Regions from separate parts of the Staphylococcus sp. NRL 16/872 genome, predicted to be linked through region 2. Evidence: riboswitches for the same ligand, from Rfam matches in the RefSeq annotation. Region 2 holds a riboswitch; the other holds the start of a gene.
What was found. A riboswitch is a leader RNA that binds a small molecule or an ion and turns the genes downstream of it on or off. The one in region 2 is predicted to bind thiamine pyrophosphate.
Positions count from the first base shown of each region.

Region 1: linked by a shared signal. The riboswitch ahead of MT340_RS02270 (thiamine phosphate synthase) and the one ahead of MT340_RS08760 (ECF transporter S component) in region 2 are both predicted to bind thiamine pyrophosphate.

Region 1 is NZ_CP119327.1:493,467-501,776, forward strand. Features, by position in the region: gene MT340_RS02240 (fructose-1,6-bisphosphatase) at 1-1,504, opposite strand, end outside; gene uptA (undecaprenyl phosphate transporter UptA) at 1,690-2,304, opposite strand; gene MT340_RS02250 (ThiF family adenylyltransferase) at 2,416-3,414, opposite strand; gene MT340_RS02255 (thiazole synthase) at 3,414-4,181, opposite strand; gene thiS (sulfur carrier protein ThiS) at 4,183-4,383, opposite strand; gene thiO (glycine oxidase ThiO) at 4,367-5,482, opposite strand; gene MT340_RS02270 (thiamine phosphate synthase) at 5,475-6,065, opposite strand; TPP riboswitch at 6,132-6,241, opposite strand; gene MT340_RS02275 (pyruvate MFS transporter) at 6,580-7,854, shown strand; gene MT340_RS02280 (putative quinol monooxygenase) at 7,940-8,224, shown strand.
Region 2 is NZ_CP119327.1:1,762,502-1,770,811, reverse strand. Features, by position in the region: gene purM (phosphoribosylformylglycinamidine cyclo-ligase) at 1-590, shown strand, start outside; gene purN (phosphoribosylglycinamide formyltransferase) at 587-1,153, shown strand; gene purH (bifunctional phosphoribosylaminoimidazolecarboxamide formyltransferase/IMP cyclohydrolase) at 1,169-2,647, shown strand; gene purD (phosphoribosylamine--glycine ligase) at 2,681-3,919, shown strand; gene MT340_RS08770 (energy-coupling factor transporter transmembrane component T family protein) at 3,977-4,786, opposite strand; gene MT340_RS08765 (ABC transporter ATP-binding protein) at 4,779-6,182, opposite strand; gene MT340_RS08760 (ECF transporter S component) at 6,195-6,770, opposite strand; TPP riboswitch at 6,859-6,959, opposite strand; gene graF (glycopeptide resistance-associated protein GraF) at 7,122-7,256, opposite strand; gene auxA (lipoteichoic acid stability factor AuxA) at 7,407-8,310, shown strand, end outside.

The sequences.
Region 1 (8,310 bases), 1.3 Mb from region 2:
CAATAAAGTAACGTTCAAATGTCGTCATAGCTCTTTTTCCGAAAAGTGAGCTATACTTACCTGTCCATAAATACCATACTAAATCAGTTGAAAGGTCATCAGTAATGTCTTTATTGTCATATGCTAGACGTACATGTCTTTCAAAAACATCTAGTAAGTCACGACCTTTGTGTAATTCGCCTTCGATTTCAAATGATTCCATTTCTCCATTTTCATCAACAGGAATACAACCATGAATAAGAAGATTGCCGTTATAAGGTAGGTAGAGCGTACCTTTTTGCATTAGGAAAGCCATATGACGTTTTAATTTCTCAGATTGTTGGAAAGAAAGTAATAATTTATCGATCACTTCTTCTTCTTCAGGTAATAATTTGCCAGGGTCTTTCGGGTCAACAGTATTAAAACATGTGTCTTTTAAAGGATATGTTTTGCCGTAAATTGTTATTTCGTTCGTATCATAGTTGACCTTTTCAAGGACTAAACGATCGTCCATTTCAAAGCTTGGACGGCGTTTAATAATCGGCATTTCCAATTTGAATTGAATCATTGCGATAGCTTGATGAATCTTCGTGATTTGATCCTCTTCAAGTTTAGATAATCCAGCAGATTTGTCGGGACGTTTTTTCGGTTTAAAGGCCGGATTATCACCGTCATAATGTTCTTCGGCTAATGTAAGTAAAGGACGTAAATTAATGCCATAAGCGTCTTCGATAATATCTAAATTGTCGTAACGTGCACAGATACGTAATAAGTTAGCAAGACATGCTTTAGAACCGGCATAGGCACCTATCCATAGCACATCATGGTTACCCCATTGGATATCTACAGAATGATAATCAATTAAAGTATCCATAATTTTATCTGGTTGAGGACCACGATCATAGATATCACCAACAACGTGTAGGTGGTTTACCACAAGTCGTTGCACAGTATAAGACAGACCAATAATTAAGTCATCTGATTGTTCAAGTTCAATAATTAGATTAACGAGAGTTTCGTAATACGATTTCTTATTATTGAATTCATTGCTTTTATAAAGGAGTTCTTCCACGATATATGTAAATTCTTCAGGCAGTGCTTTACGCAACTTAGAACGTGTATATTTTGAAGAACAGTAGGTGATGAGTTCGATTAAACGTTCAATTGTAGTGATATACCAAATATTTAATTTACCTTTAGAATCAAAGTTATTTTTCACAAGTTTTAATTTTTCTTCAGGATAATAAACGAGCGCTGATAAGTCATCAATTTCTTTCGGAGATAGCTTGTCTTCGAAGATGTCATTGATTTTAGCGCGAACGTTACCCGAACCATTACGTAGCACGTGTTGAAAAGATTCATACTCACCATGTAAGTCACTTACAAAGTGTTCTGTACCTTTAGGTAATTCCAGGATAGATTCTAAATTGATAATTTCTGTAGCGAGTTTTTCTGGGCTATCAAATTGTTGAGACAATAAATCTAAATATTTCTTTCTTAATTCACTTTCAGTTGTTTGAGTCATTCGTTTTTCACTCCTGTGTGACATTATCGTTTGTTTTTTAAAAAGGCAGCAAAACATAAAACCGCTTACATAAATTATCTTTAAAAAGTACCTTTTTTTCAATGGGGATGCTTAAATTGTCGAAATTAAAATAAAAAACCATCCATGCAGGTTGAAACTACACGAATGGTATACGTTATCTCTGATTATCTTGAACGTTTTCTATTTTTAATGAAGATGACATATAGTACGTACAAGATAGCTAAGAAGATAATGACATACATGATGTAAGAATAAGTGTGTAAACCAGCCATTAATGCGTCGAAGCTGTCACTTAATAAACGGCCTAATAAAATAAGCGCAAAATTCCAAATCGTTGTACCTAATAATGATAAGACAGTGAATGTAACCACATTCATTTTATTGATACCGGCAGGAATGGTAATTAACACACGTAAAACTGGGATGAAGCGACATAATAAGACAGCCCATGCGCCATAGCGTTTAAACCAATCGTTGGCACGCTTGACGTCTTTACCTTTCAATTTGAACCATTTTCCATGTTTATCAACAAAGCGATAAATACTTTCTTCTCTGATTAAACGACAAATATAATACAAGATTAATAAGCCAATCAATGAAGCAATCGTTGAAATAAGGAATAGAAGCGGAATAGATAAGCCAGATTTAACTGACATTAAACCCGCAAATGTCAATATAATTTCAGAAGGGACAACAGGCAACACATTCTCTAACAAGATAAGAATAAATATTGCTGCATAGCCCCATTTACTTATAAAATCGGTAATTAACTGTTCCATTTATTATAAAGAACTCCTTTAATTTTAAGCTTTAAACTATAATAAAAAATTCATAGTAAATTCATTATAATAAAATTTACTATGAATTGCTTGTATAAACCTAAAAGGTTATTATTTAAGAGCTTTTAAATAGCGATGATACAGTTGATTTGCTTCTTCATCATCTTCGACACCATAAACATTCATGCGTCCATCTTTAAATAGGGTGATTTCGTAATCTTTATCCTGAATGAGTTTCGCAAATGAAGTCGATTTCACCATATCACCCGGGAAATATTCAGCATGTTCAAAGACAGCAGGTTGGTATCTAAAGAGATACGTTTTACCACAAAGACTTTCAATGTGTTGTTGTTGTTTCGTTTCTAATAATTCGTAATGTTGCTGTTCACAAACCTCACAGTCGCTGTCTTTCAAGATATCGACATTCATGGCTTTGAAGTTAATATCGAACGCATCAATCGTAAGTAATTTTTTGGAAAAGCCTTTTCCAGATAAATAACAAATGGCTTCGGATACTTCATAACTTGCCACTTGTGTAATGACAGGAGGCAAGACGCCATTAATGGCACAACTTTCGCCAGTAGAAGGCATACGTTTTAATAAACATTTTAAGCAAGGCCCCTCAAAATCGATACCATAGACTGTGCCCTTACTACCAACTGCAGCGCCATACACCCAAGGGATGTGGTGTTTGTGACATACTTCATTAATAAGGTAGCGAATTTTAAAATGGTCCATGCCGTCAATGACAATGTCAGGATTCACCTTATTCAGAATATCCTCTATATTAGTAGAATCAATTTCTTGGTAAAATGCTTGTACCTCAACATTGGAATTAATATGAGACAATTTTTCTTTAACGGCATGTACTTTCGGCACCAAGTTTGTAGCGTCATCTTCTGTATATAACGCTTGACGATGTAGATTGGATTCTTCCACTATATCCATGTCAACAATGGCCAAGTGATGGGCACCCATGCGGGCTAATAGCTCTGCCACATGGCTACCTAATGCACCGGCTCCAAGTATTAAAATCTTTGCATTCGATAGGGCGTGTTGCCCATGTTCACCAAAAGCATAAAAACGCATTTGACGATTGTAGCGTTGCATTATAAGAATCCTAATCCTTCAGTTGGACTTGATGCTTGTGCAGTATATTTCACTGGAATTCGACCAGCTTCATAAGATAAGCGACCAGCTTCAATGCCTAATTTCATCGCTTCTGCCATTTTTACTGGATCTTTCGCACCTGAAACAGCTGAATTTAATAAGATTCCGTCAGCGCCTAATTCCATCGCATGACATGCATCTTTAGGAGAGCCAATACCAGCATCAACGATAACTGGAACATTAGCATTTTTAATGATATAGCTAAGGTTCAATTGGTTGTTGATACCACGTCCTGTACCGATTGGAGAAGCAAGTGGCATAACGGCATGCACGCCTAATTCTTCTAAACGTTTCGCTAGGACTATGTCATTAGAAATGTAAGGACATACGATATAACCTTTCTCTAATAACACTTTACAAGCTTCGTATGTTTCAAAAGGATCTGGTAATAATGTTTCATCATCACCAATGACTTCTACTTTAATCATGTCACATACGCCAGCATGTTTCGCGATTTCTGCGATACGAATGGCTTCTTCGGCTGTTTTAGCACCAGCAGTATTTGGGAAAGTGATGAAATCTTTTAAATTAATATTTGCAAGTGGGTTAGGTAAGTTTTTATCGTATAAGTTCATACGTCTTACTGCGAATGTAAGGACGTTTGTTTCTGATGCTTTAATCGCTTGTGTTTGGATGTCCTCATTTTCAAATTTACCAGTACCTAATAATAAACGAGATTGTAATTCTAATGATCCGATTTTAAACATTTTATCCGCCTCCAACAAATTCTAATAATTCTAATTGATCATCTTCACGTACAGTGTGGTTATCATAGTCTTCTTGTTTAATTAATGTTTTATTATGCTCGACAATGACACGTTCAGGGTCTAATTCAAGTGAGTGAAGCACTTGAGTAATCGACTGTTCTGCGTCGAATGTGAACGTATCACCATTAATGATACACTTCATTATTTGACCTCCTTGAGACATTAAATGACTCGTAATTGCGTGGTTTAACGCCAGTGAATAGCCAGTTTGCGATATCTCGTCCTATGACAGGTGAAAGTAAAATACCATTACGGTAATGACCTGAAATGACATATAAACCATCGTCGATGCGGTCCATGATAGGCAATTCGCCATCAGTATAAGGACGTACGCCTGACCATTGCTTAATGACCTTACCTTGTGCCAATTCAGGAACACGTTCATTGGCGTATTGATGCAACCATGAGACACCTTGATTAGTATTACCGACAGAATAATTATCAAATTCACTTGTTGCACCGATAAGGAAACGATTTGGTTGTTTCGGCACAATATAGCAACCATTCGTCATAAAGATCGTTTCTTTCAAATCTAGGCTGTCATGTTCAATAAGTAATACTTCGCCTTTGACACCAACTACTTTGCGTGGAAGTTGATAGTGTTCTAATAATTTAGAGCTCCACGCACCACCAGCGACAATCACTTTCTTAGCAACTAATTGACCTTCTGAAGTAGACACCTCATAGTAGCCATTTTGACGTTCAACACTAAACACTTCAGTTTCATAATAACGATGAATATCGCGCTGTTGCAGTGATTTAAAAAGTGCTTTCGTATAATGATTGGCATTGATTTGTCCATCATTTGGAATGTAGATAGCCATTTCGCTTGATGTAACATGACCATGCGTTAAATCGATTAAATCCTCATCAGATAATTCCACTACACTTGGGTCCATAGTACTTAAGAAGTCATATTGTTGTCTTAAACTTTCAACATCCTCAGGACGATTAGCAACTTTGATTAATCCTGAAGGTTGATATTGAATATCGATGCCTGTTTCATCTTGCAATGTTTCACACAGTTCTGGGAAAAGTGAGCGCGATTCAAGCGCGAGTCTAAATAAATCCGTATCTTCAGTAAATTCATTTTGTGCACCTAGCATACCGCCTGCTTTATAAGAAGCATGTTTACCAGGAACATCTCTGTCGACAATCGCGACATCCATTTGTGATTGACTTAAATGTCGTGCAATAGACATACCAATCACACCTGAGCCAATAATAAGAACATCATGCATCTTTCAACCACTCCTTTCGTAACTGTTCGATTTGTTGTAAAGATGCGTTCATAAAGAAAGAAATTGCACATATACCAGCAAACCCATTAGGTAATTGGTGAATCGTTTCTTTAGTGATGCCACCAATCGCATAAATAGGTATTGGCAAACGTAAAACGTCATTGATTTCATCCTGTGATCGTGGCTGTTGATTTGGTTTAGATGGCGTTTTGAAAATGTGGCCATAAAACACATAATCAAGACCATGTTCATAAGCTTGCTCCACAGATTGCTTGGAATGAGTCGACATACTGACTTCGACATTTGGGTGTAGTTGTTTATAGTCGAAAGCATTTGAATCCATTTCACGACAATGCAAGCGTGACAGTGTTAAGGATTCTAGTAATTCAGTATCACTGTGAATGATCACTTTCTCTTTAGGAAAGCCAGCCTCTAATAGTCGAGTGATGAAGTTGAATAACGCTTCGTGTGACATAGGGGTACGAAAGAGTAATCCGTCTATGCCTTTAGCTATAGCTAAGAAATGTTGTAAATCCTTGTCCGTTAAATCTTTGTAACTTGTTATTGCAATAAATATATGCATCACCCCTTGAACAATAAAAAAACGCTATTGCCCTTGTAGGGAAATAGCGTTCAGCTTAACTTTACGATATCCTTTGCGCCACTTTCCTACGCCAGTACAAACTGGATCAGGTTCCAGGAATTATAAAGTTCGTTCTTTACTCTCAGCCTTAAACAAAGGCACTTCCAGTGGATGATAAATGTTTATTCATTTATAAAATAACTCATAGCGTTTTAATTCAATTTCATTCTACAGTTTTTTTGATTAGAGTTCAAATCTTAATCCAAAGCAACTATGACACGCCCTTTTCAAAATGATAAAACAAAGAATACAAACAAGTACAATTTAATAAAAAAATATTAAAATTATATTGTAAACGTTTACACTAAGTGATAATATAATTAAAAATAAGTAATCAATATTGAAATTACTGTTAGAAGAAGGAGGATCTAAAGTACGTTCAAAACTACGTAATCATTTAGTACGACAACATTAATTTAGAATCAACAAATATAAATGAAAGTAGGACAGTAACATGGGTCAAGGACAAAGAAAGAGTAATGTGCGTTGGATGTTCGCACTATTGTTTTTTATTATCGGAGTTATCGCGTATATGGATAGATCAAATATCTCATATATTGCACCACAAATGATGAAAGATTTACATATGGACAAGCAACAGTTTGGATTGTTAGCTTCATTCTTCTCACTTGGTTATGCTTTAATGCAAGTGCCTTCGGGAATGTTAGCGGAGAAGTTTGGTCCACGTAAAATGATTTCAGTCGCATTAGTATGGTGGAGTGCTTTTACAATCTTTACAGGAATGATTAAACATCACGGTTTATTATTCTTAGTACGTTTCTTATTTGGTATTGGGGAAGCACCAATGTATCCATCTAATGCCGTATTTAATTCAACTTGGTTCTCAAAAGATGAAAAGGGAAGAGCATCAAGTGCATTACTTGCAGGTTCATATTTTGGACCCGTATTAGCACCAATTATTACTATTGCCATTGTAAATGCATTTAACTGGCAAGCAGTATTTTATATCTTCGGGGCAGTAGGTATCCTTATTGCGATTTTATGGGGGATTATCGCGAAAGATTTACCAGAACATCATCGTATGGTAAATGAGGCTGAAAAAAGATATATCATGGAGAATCGTGATTTAGTTCAAACAAGTAAATCACTTCCACCTTGGAATCAATTCTTCCGTCGTTTAAGTTTCTATGCGATTGCAGGTCAATACTTTGTCGTTCAGTTTATTATTGCTTTATTCTTAATTTGGTTACCTACGTATTTAACTGAACAATATCACGTAGAATTCAAACATATGACAATTAGTTCATTACCATGGTTTATCATGTTTATCTTAATTCTATCTGCAGGTGCTATTTCAGATAAAATTTTACATAGTGGTCAATCACGTTTTGTAGCAAGAAGTGTCATCGCTATTGTTGGTTTCATCGTATTTGCAGTATCAATCTTTTTCGCAGTTCATACTGAAAGCTTGTATATCACTATTTTCTGGTTATCACTTGGCTTAGGTGGTATGGGTATCTCAATGGGTATGAGCTGGGCTGCAGCAAATGATATCGGACGTAACTTCGCCGGAACAGTCTCAGGTTGGATGAACCTATGGGGTAACCTTGGTGCGTTAGTTAGTCCATTCTTAGCAGGTGCGTTAGTCACTTCATTAGGTTGGTCAATGACATTCCAACTATTAATTGTACCAGCAGTGATTGCAGTCATTTTATGGTTCTTCGTTTCACCAGACAAACCACTTCTTCAAGATGAAAGCAAAAAGTAGAATAGTCTTTTTAAAAGCAAATAATTGTTTAATACTGAAGTAGATATGGTACAACTAAAGCAATAACAATATTGAAGGTGATTAAATGATTATTATTAATGCAAAACTTAAAGTAAAAGAAGAGCACCGTGAAGAATATTTAAAATTAATGAAAAAATTAGTTGAAAGTTCTAGCCAAGAAGCGGGTAATACGTTCTATCATCATTATGAAGACGTTAAAGAACGCAACATATTTGTTGTGGTTGAGAATTATAAAGATGAAGAGGCAGTACAAACACATAACCATTCAGACCACTTCAGAGCATTCAGTGAAAATATTGGCAAATACATTTCAGAAGAACCTGTTATCGATGTAGCAGAAACAAAATAATATAACTTTTTGAGAGTGAGACAGAAATCTTTTTATCAAATTAAGATTTCAGTTTCGCTCTTTTTTTGTAGTCTATAATCATGCTA
Region 2 (8,310 bases):
GTGAATATGATCTTGCAGGTTTTGCGGTAGGTGCAGTTGAGAAAGAAGACTACATTGATGGCTCAGCGATTCAAGAAGGTCAAGCTATCATTGGTCTTGCCTCAAACGGTATTCATTCAAACGGTTATAGTTTAGTCCGTAAATTAATTAAAGAATCAGGTATTAATTTAAATGATGAATTCGATGGACGTACGTATCTAGATACGTTCTTAGCGCCCACACAGTTATATGTTAAGCCTATTCTTGCTCTGAAAAAGGCTGTCCAAATAAAAGGCATGAATCATATCACAGGTGGCGGTTTTTACGAAAACATCCCACGTGGCTTACCTAAAGGCTTAGCAGCGAAGATTGATACTCAATCATTCCCAACGCCTAAAGTATTTGAATGGTTACAACAACAGGCTCAAATTGAAACTCAAGAAATGTATAACGTATTTAATATGGGAATAGGTTATACGGTTATTGTGGATAAAGAAGAAGCTAAAAAAGCGATTGAAATATTAAATAATGAAGGCATTTCAGCATATGAAATTGGTGAAATTATTACAGATAAAGATACGCCTATCTATTTAGAGGGGGTAGAGGCGTGACTAAAGTAGCTATCTTTGCTTCTGGTTCAGGCAGTAACTTTGAAAATATCGTATTAAAAGTAGACAAAGGTGAACTTAACAACATTGAGATTACGTCATTATTTACAGACCATCACGATGCATATTGTATTGATCGTGCAAATAAGCTAAAAGTAGCGACACATATCAATGAACCTAAAAATTTTGAATCTAAATCTGCATATGAGCAACATTTGATTCAACTATTAAAACATGAAGAAGTAGAATGGATTATTCTTGCAGGTTATATGAGATTGATAGGTCCTGATTTATTAGACGCTTACGAAGGTAAAATATTAAATATCCATCCATCATTATTGCCAAAATATAAGGGGAAAGATGCTATTGGACAAGCGTTCGATAGTGGTGATAATGTGACTGGCTCAACTGTCCATTATGTTGACAGTGGCATGGATACGGGAGAAATTATTGAACAAAGACAATGTGATATTAAACCGGACGATACTAAAGAAGCATTAGAAGAACGTGTTAAACATTTAGAGTATGAACTTTATCCTAGCGTTATTGCTAAGGTCATCAAGTAAGGAGTTAAGTAAATCATGAAAAAAGCAATTTTAAGTGTTTCAAATAAAAGTGGAATTGTAGAATTTGCTAAAGCATTAAGCGACTTAGATTACGAATTATATTCAACTGGTGGTACGAAACGTGCGCTTGAAGAAGCTTCTGTGCCAGTAAAATCTGTGTCTGATTTAACTCAATTTCCTGAAATTATGGACGGACGCGTTAAAACGTTACATCCAGCGGTACATGGGGGAATTTTAGCCGACCGTGACAAACCTGAACATCTTGAGCAACTATCAGAACAACATATTGATTTAATCGATATGGTAGTCGTAAACTTATATCCTTTTCAAAAAACAGTGTCAAACCCAGATGTAACTGAAGCGGATGCCATTGAAAATATAGATATTGGCGGTCCAACAATGTTACGTGCGGCAGCGAAAAACTTTAAACACGTGACTACAATCGTGCATCCTGCAGATTATAATGAAGTGATTGAACGAGTTAAGTCTGATCGCCTAGATGAAGCGTTTCGTAAAGAATTAATGATTAAAGTATTTGCGCATACAAACGAGTATGACCATGCAATTGTAAGTTTCTTCAAGGGAGATAGCGAACAATTACGTTATGGAGAGAATCCACAACAATCAGCACGCTTTGTTCGCACATCTACAAGCAAACATACCATTGCAGGTGCTAAGCAATTACACGGTAAAGCATTAAGCTACAACAATATTAAAGATGCTGATTCAGCATTATCTTTAGTGAAGAAATTTAATGAACCAGCAGCTGTAGCAGTGAAACATATGAATCCTTGTGGCGTGGGTATAGGCAACTCAATTGAAGAGGCATTCAAAAATGCGTATGATGCGGATAATCAATCTATCTTTGGTGGCATCGTTGCTATAAACAGAACGGTAACGGCTGAACTCGCTGAAACGTTGCATGCTATCTTTTTAGAAGTAGTTATCGCACCAAGATTTACTGATGAAGCGTTAGACATTTTAACTAAAAAGAAAAATATCCGTTTATTAGAAATTGATATGACAATTGATAATAGAGAAGAGGAATTTGTATCAGTGTCAGGCGGTTACTTAGTTCAAGATAAAGATAACTATGAAGTTTCTAAAGAAGATATGAAAGTAATGACTGAAACGAAACCAACAGATGCTCAATGGGAAGCAATGTTACTTGGTTGGAAAGTGATTCCATCTGTAAAAAGTAATGCGGTTATCTTAAGTAATGCGAAACAAACGGTAGGTATCGGCGCTGGACAAATGAATCGTGTAGGCTCTGCGAAAATAGCCTTAGAACGTGCAATTGAAATCAATGATAACGTTGCGTTGATTTCTGACGGATTCTTCCCAATGGATGATACTGTGGAGCTCGCAGCTAAACATGGTATAAAAGCGATTATTCAACCTGGTGGTTCAATTAAAGACCAAGATTCAATCGATATGGCTAATAAATATGGCATTACTATGGTAATGACAGGTATGCGTCACTTTAAACACTAATAAAATATTGAAAGGGATGGAGGGACTAGTTAGATGAATGTTTTAGTTATAGGTGCAGGTGGACGTGAACACGCTTTAGTTTCTAAATTACATCAATCGCCATTGATTCAACAGTTATTTGCTATTCCAGGCAATGATGCTATGGAGCATATGGCAGAAACACATACTGAAATTGCTGAAAATGATCATAAAGCTATTTTAAAGTTTGTAAAGGAAAATAATGTTGAATGGGTAGTTATCGGTCCTGAACAACCGCTAATTGATGGTTTATCTGATCGATTGTGTCAAGCGAATGTTAAAGTGTTTGGCCCGAATAAAGAAGCAGCACAAATAGAAGGTTCAAAATTATTTGCTAAGCAATTAATGGAAAAATACAATATTCCAACTGCGGATTATAAAGAAGTGAATTCTAAAACTGAGGCGCTTGATTATGTAAATCAATGCGAGTTGCCAATTGTAGCTAAAAAAGATGGTTTGGCAGCTGGTAAAGGCGTCATTATCGCTGAAACACGTGAAGATGCGATTGAAGCGGTCAAAACCCTATATCCAGAAGAACAAGGCAAAGTTGTATTTGAGCAATTTTTAGAAGGCGAAGAATTCTCATTAATGACCTTTATCAACGGCGACTATGCAGTACCATTTGACTGTATCGCCCAAGATCATAAACGTGCTTATGATAACGATGAAGGACCAAATACTGGTGGCATGGGCGCGTATTGTCCAGTCCCTCATATTTCTGAAGATGTTCTAAAACGTACGGATAAAGAAATTGCTCAACCTATTGCGAAAGCGATGAAAGCAGAAGGGTATGAGTACTTTGGATTGCTTTATATTGGAGCAATTTTAACATCTGAAGGCCCTAAAGTCATAGAATTTAATGCGCGTTTTGGCGATCCTGAAGCCCAAGTATTATTAAGTCGTTTAGAAAGTGATTTAATGGCTCAAATCGTCGCTTTAGACCGTAAAGAACCTATCCGTTTCCAATGGCAAGATGACTATGTCGTAGGTGTGATGTTAGCATCTAAAGGCTATCCAAGTAGCTATGAGAAAGGTGCCAAAGTAACAGGATTCGAATTAAATGAAAATTATTTCGTAAGTGGTTTACGTAAAGAAGATGATGCCTTCGTTACTTCAGGAGGCAGAGTTTTATTAGCTGTTGGAAAAGGGGCAACAATTGAAGAAGCGCAAAAAGCAGCTTATAGTAACGTGGAAAAAGTAGAAAGCGATAATCTATTCTATCGTCACGACATAGGAAATAAAGCATTGAAATAATAATATTAAACAATGAGGGCGTATCACATTGTGACTGATACGCCCTCATTGTTTGCTTTAAGCTGTATATTCTGATACACGAGCATCAGTAATCCCAGTGATAGGTAAGTATTGTGAAAGGTAAAATGCAATTATTAAAATGGCTACAAAGCAAAATAAAAATAAAATATCTTTATAAGAAAAAGGTGCTTTATAATAATACGTTCTTGGACCATCTTTAAAGCCCTTAGACTCCATCGCAACAGAAAGCTGATGTGCACGACGGATATTTTGACTTAATATAGGAATTAATAAATGTTTTAGACGTTTGATTCCTCTATAATTTGAAGCATCGATCATTTGATAACGCATTTTTAACGAACGTCTCAATTGAATAAATGATGTGAAAATGAGAGGAACCATTCTGATCGCAGCCATAAATGCATAAGCAATTTTAGGTTTAACTTTTAAATGTTGCATCAAACTATAAAAAATCATAACAATTTGTGAAGTTAAGGCGATTAAAACCCCAAACATAGAAACTGTTATTGTACGTAAAGATAGGTGGATCCCTCTGACGATACTTTCAGTACTAATTTGAATAATGCCCCATTTAAAAATCATATGTGTACCATCACCGTATAAAATCATAAATAAAGAAGATAATAGTGCAAATAAAGAAGACACCAATATAAATGAACCAGTAATTTTAAATGCGGTACCATTAAATGCAAGTAAAAAAATGAACATTAATATTGTTATATAGATCATATAATCAAAATTATGTACAAAAATAACAAAGCAGAATAAAGCTACTCCAAGTAATAATTTAGTGATGATATTAACATCATCAACGAATGTATAATGTTTTTTCCAGCGTTCAAACATGACATTCACCTACCATCTCTTTAAGTCGTCCATTTTCAACATTTAATTGGCGAGTTGGATAACGATGAATGATTTCAGGATCATGTGTCACCATGATAATTGTTTGACCATTAGACACACGTTCTTGGAATAACTCTATTAATTGAAATGTATTATGACTATCTAAACCAAACGTGGGTTCATCAAGTAAAATGATGTCAGCTTTTGAACTTAAAGCAGTTGCTACACTTAAACGACGCTTTTGGCCCATTGATAATTCAAAAGGATGTTGATCTTTAACATTGTCTAAATGTAAAAGTTTTAATAACTGTTGCGTTTCGTTCTCTGCAGCTTTACGGTCTAGATGATTATAATGAATATTAATTTCGTCATACACTGAATTAGTGATAAATTGAAGTTCAGGGTTTTGATAAACTAAATACATGTGTTTAGCAGCATCTTTTATTTTTTTCAATTGTTTATCTTGATAGAACATGTGTCCTTTGTATTTAATTAATTGCAGAATAGATTCTAATAAAGAAGTCTTACCGGCTCCATTTTTACCAGTAATAGTAATCCATTCTCCTGGATAAACACTTAAGTCATCTACAGTAAACAATTCTTTTTTACCACGAATAATTTCCCCATTTTTATAATCTAATAATATTTCATTTTTATCTGGGTATAGTGCTTTTGAATTGGGGGCGTGTTCCCAGGCATGAGGGTGCCATACTCCATATTCTGAAAGCAAAGGTTCACAATTTTGAAGAATATAATGTGGGGTATTATCAGCGATAATTTCACCTTCGTAATTCATTAAAATAACACGGTCAACATATTCCCAAATATGTTCCACTTTGTGTTCTACAATAAGCACTGTTTGATCTGCCCACAAATGGATTAATTTTTTCCATAAATCTGCTGTAGCATCTACATCTAACATGGCAGTAGGTTCATCTAAAAAAAGGGTATTAGCTTCTTGTAAAATGGTTTCTACAATTGCTAATTTCTGTTTCATACCGCCACTCAAGTTATTAACGAAAGTATCTTCAGTAACCTTTAAATCTACTGAAGCAAGAGCCTCTTCAATTTGGTGATCCATTTCATGACGAGGCACTTGTTTATTTTCAAGTACAAATGCTAATTCTTCATATACCTTAGGCATACAAAATTGTGTATCTGGATCTTGAAAGATTACTCCAGAATGGGAATCAATTTCTAACTCATCATACTTCATTGGAAGTTCAATGAGATTAGGAACGATACCACTTAAAACATTAAGCAATGTGCTTTTACCAGATCCTGAGGGACCTAGTAAAAGCACTTTTTGTTTATCTTTAATTTCAATATTTAAGTTATCGAATATTTTTCGATTACCATTTGGGTATTTTAGGCGTAAATTTTTAACTCTTAACACAATAATTTCCCCTTATAGGTTGTCGTAATCTTTTTGAGAAGCAGGGCGGAATAATTTAGTAACGCCTGTTTGATCAAGCGCTTTAACAATTAACCATGATAGTATTCCTGCAAGTACAATGCCACTGATTGCACGGAAAACAATAAATAATACTAAGTTCCATGCAGCTACATCTTTTAAATAACCATAAAAATAATCAACTGGGAATGAGATTAATGCAGTTGCTAAACCAGCCAAAGCAGCTACCATTAATGAACGTGATTTATATTTGAAAATAGCAAATACAATTTCACATGCTAAACCTTGTAAAACTGCGTAGATGATAGTTGGAATATCGAATTTACCCATTACAATCGTTTCACCAGCACCTGCAGCAAACTCAGCTATTAAAGCGATACCTGGTTTAGGAATGATTAAATATGCTACTACAGCAGCCATAAACCAAACCCCATAAGTTAATTGCTCTAAGTGAATCCCTGCTACTTGAGCAAAGTTGTATGGTAACCACCATAAGTTATAAATTATTGCAAATACAACTGCTATCAGTACTGTTACTAAGATTTCTGATAGCTTTAAACCTTTTGACATAATTATTTCCTCCTAAAAAAACGCACAACCCTCCGTAGAAAGTTGTGCGTAAATTTAAATAACATGCTTTATGTATATACAACAATTATTTATATTAGCGACACTTTCCTACGCTAGCTTTTAACTAGATCAGGTTCAAAGGGTTCGAGGATACTCCTCATCTCAGTATACACACCCCTAGTGCGTTGGATATTTAATTTAACATAAATGTATGACTTTTAAGAAGTATTGTCAAGGCGCATTTAAATATAAGGAACTTATTAAATATGTTTATTTAATAATTAATTAGATGAAAATAAAAACTACCAGCCAATTAAAATTGACTGATAGTAAAAATGTAATAACGCTAAATTAATCTAAAGTATCTTGAACATCTTGTTTTGTTTGTTCAAGGTCATCAGTTTTTTCTTCATTTTGTTCTTTTAATTTTTCTTCAGTTTCTTTTGCTTTTTCAGCTGCTGATTTTTTAGCATCTTCATTTGTCATCATACAACACTCCTTGTTGAATAATTATTACAATTATAGTTTACCCATAAAAAAGTAGGTTAAACTTATATAGGTCTAGAGTAGTATTTTATTTTTTTATTAAAGACAAGATTTAAATCTTCATATATAATAAATTTTGAGGTGAACAGTATGTCTTTTCTTAAGAAACACACCGAGATTATTTACAGTTATTTAATCGGTATCGTTTCACTCTTCACGGGTCTCATTATCCTGATTAATTTACCTTTAATTAAACAATTAAAAGATAAAAATAAAGCTGAATTAAGGATACATAATTTATGGGATTTTCTTAATGCATTCTTTAGTGAAATAATTAGAGTGATGAGTAGATTCATAGGCAACTTTCCTATTATAAGTGCAGTCATAATTATACTATTTGGTATTCTTTTAATGTTGATTGGTTATACATTATTTAGAACTACGAAATACGATTACGACATCTCAATTTTCTTTTTAGTTATTGGAATTCTATATTTCCTCATTACAATTACATTAATGACGCAAGTATATGGAATTTGGGCAATAATTTTCGTTATTCCATTTGTTATTCATACAGGGTACATTGTTTATAAAGATGAACTTTATAGTGAAAATAGAAAAAATCATTATCTTTGGATTATAGTTTCATATGGAATTGCTTATTTAATTACTCAAATTTCTTTATACGGCAAAATTGATGCAAATGAAATTGCACCAATTGATATTTTAAGTGTAGATACTTTCTTCTTAGTGATGTGGCTATTAGCTCAAGCATCTATATGGAACTTCTTATTCTTAAGAAGATCACTTCCATTAACAAAAGAAGAACTTGGGGAAGAAGAACCAGAATTATCAAGAACTACTAAAGGAAATGTATCGACTCAATCTAAAGTTCATTTTAAACAACTTCAAGATAAAACATCAGAATATGCACATAAGACGAGAAGAAGTGTAGACTTAGAAAAAATTAGAACTAAGCGCGATAAATTTAAAAATAAATTTAAAAAAGTTTTTGATATTCAGGAAGATGATATTCCTAATTGGATGCGTCGTC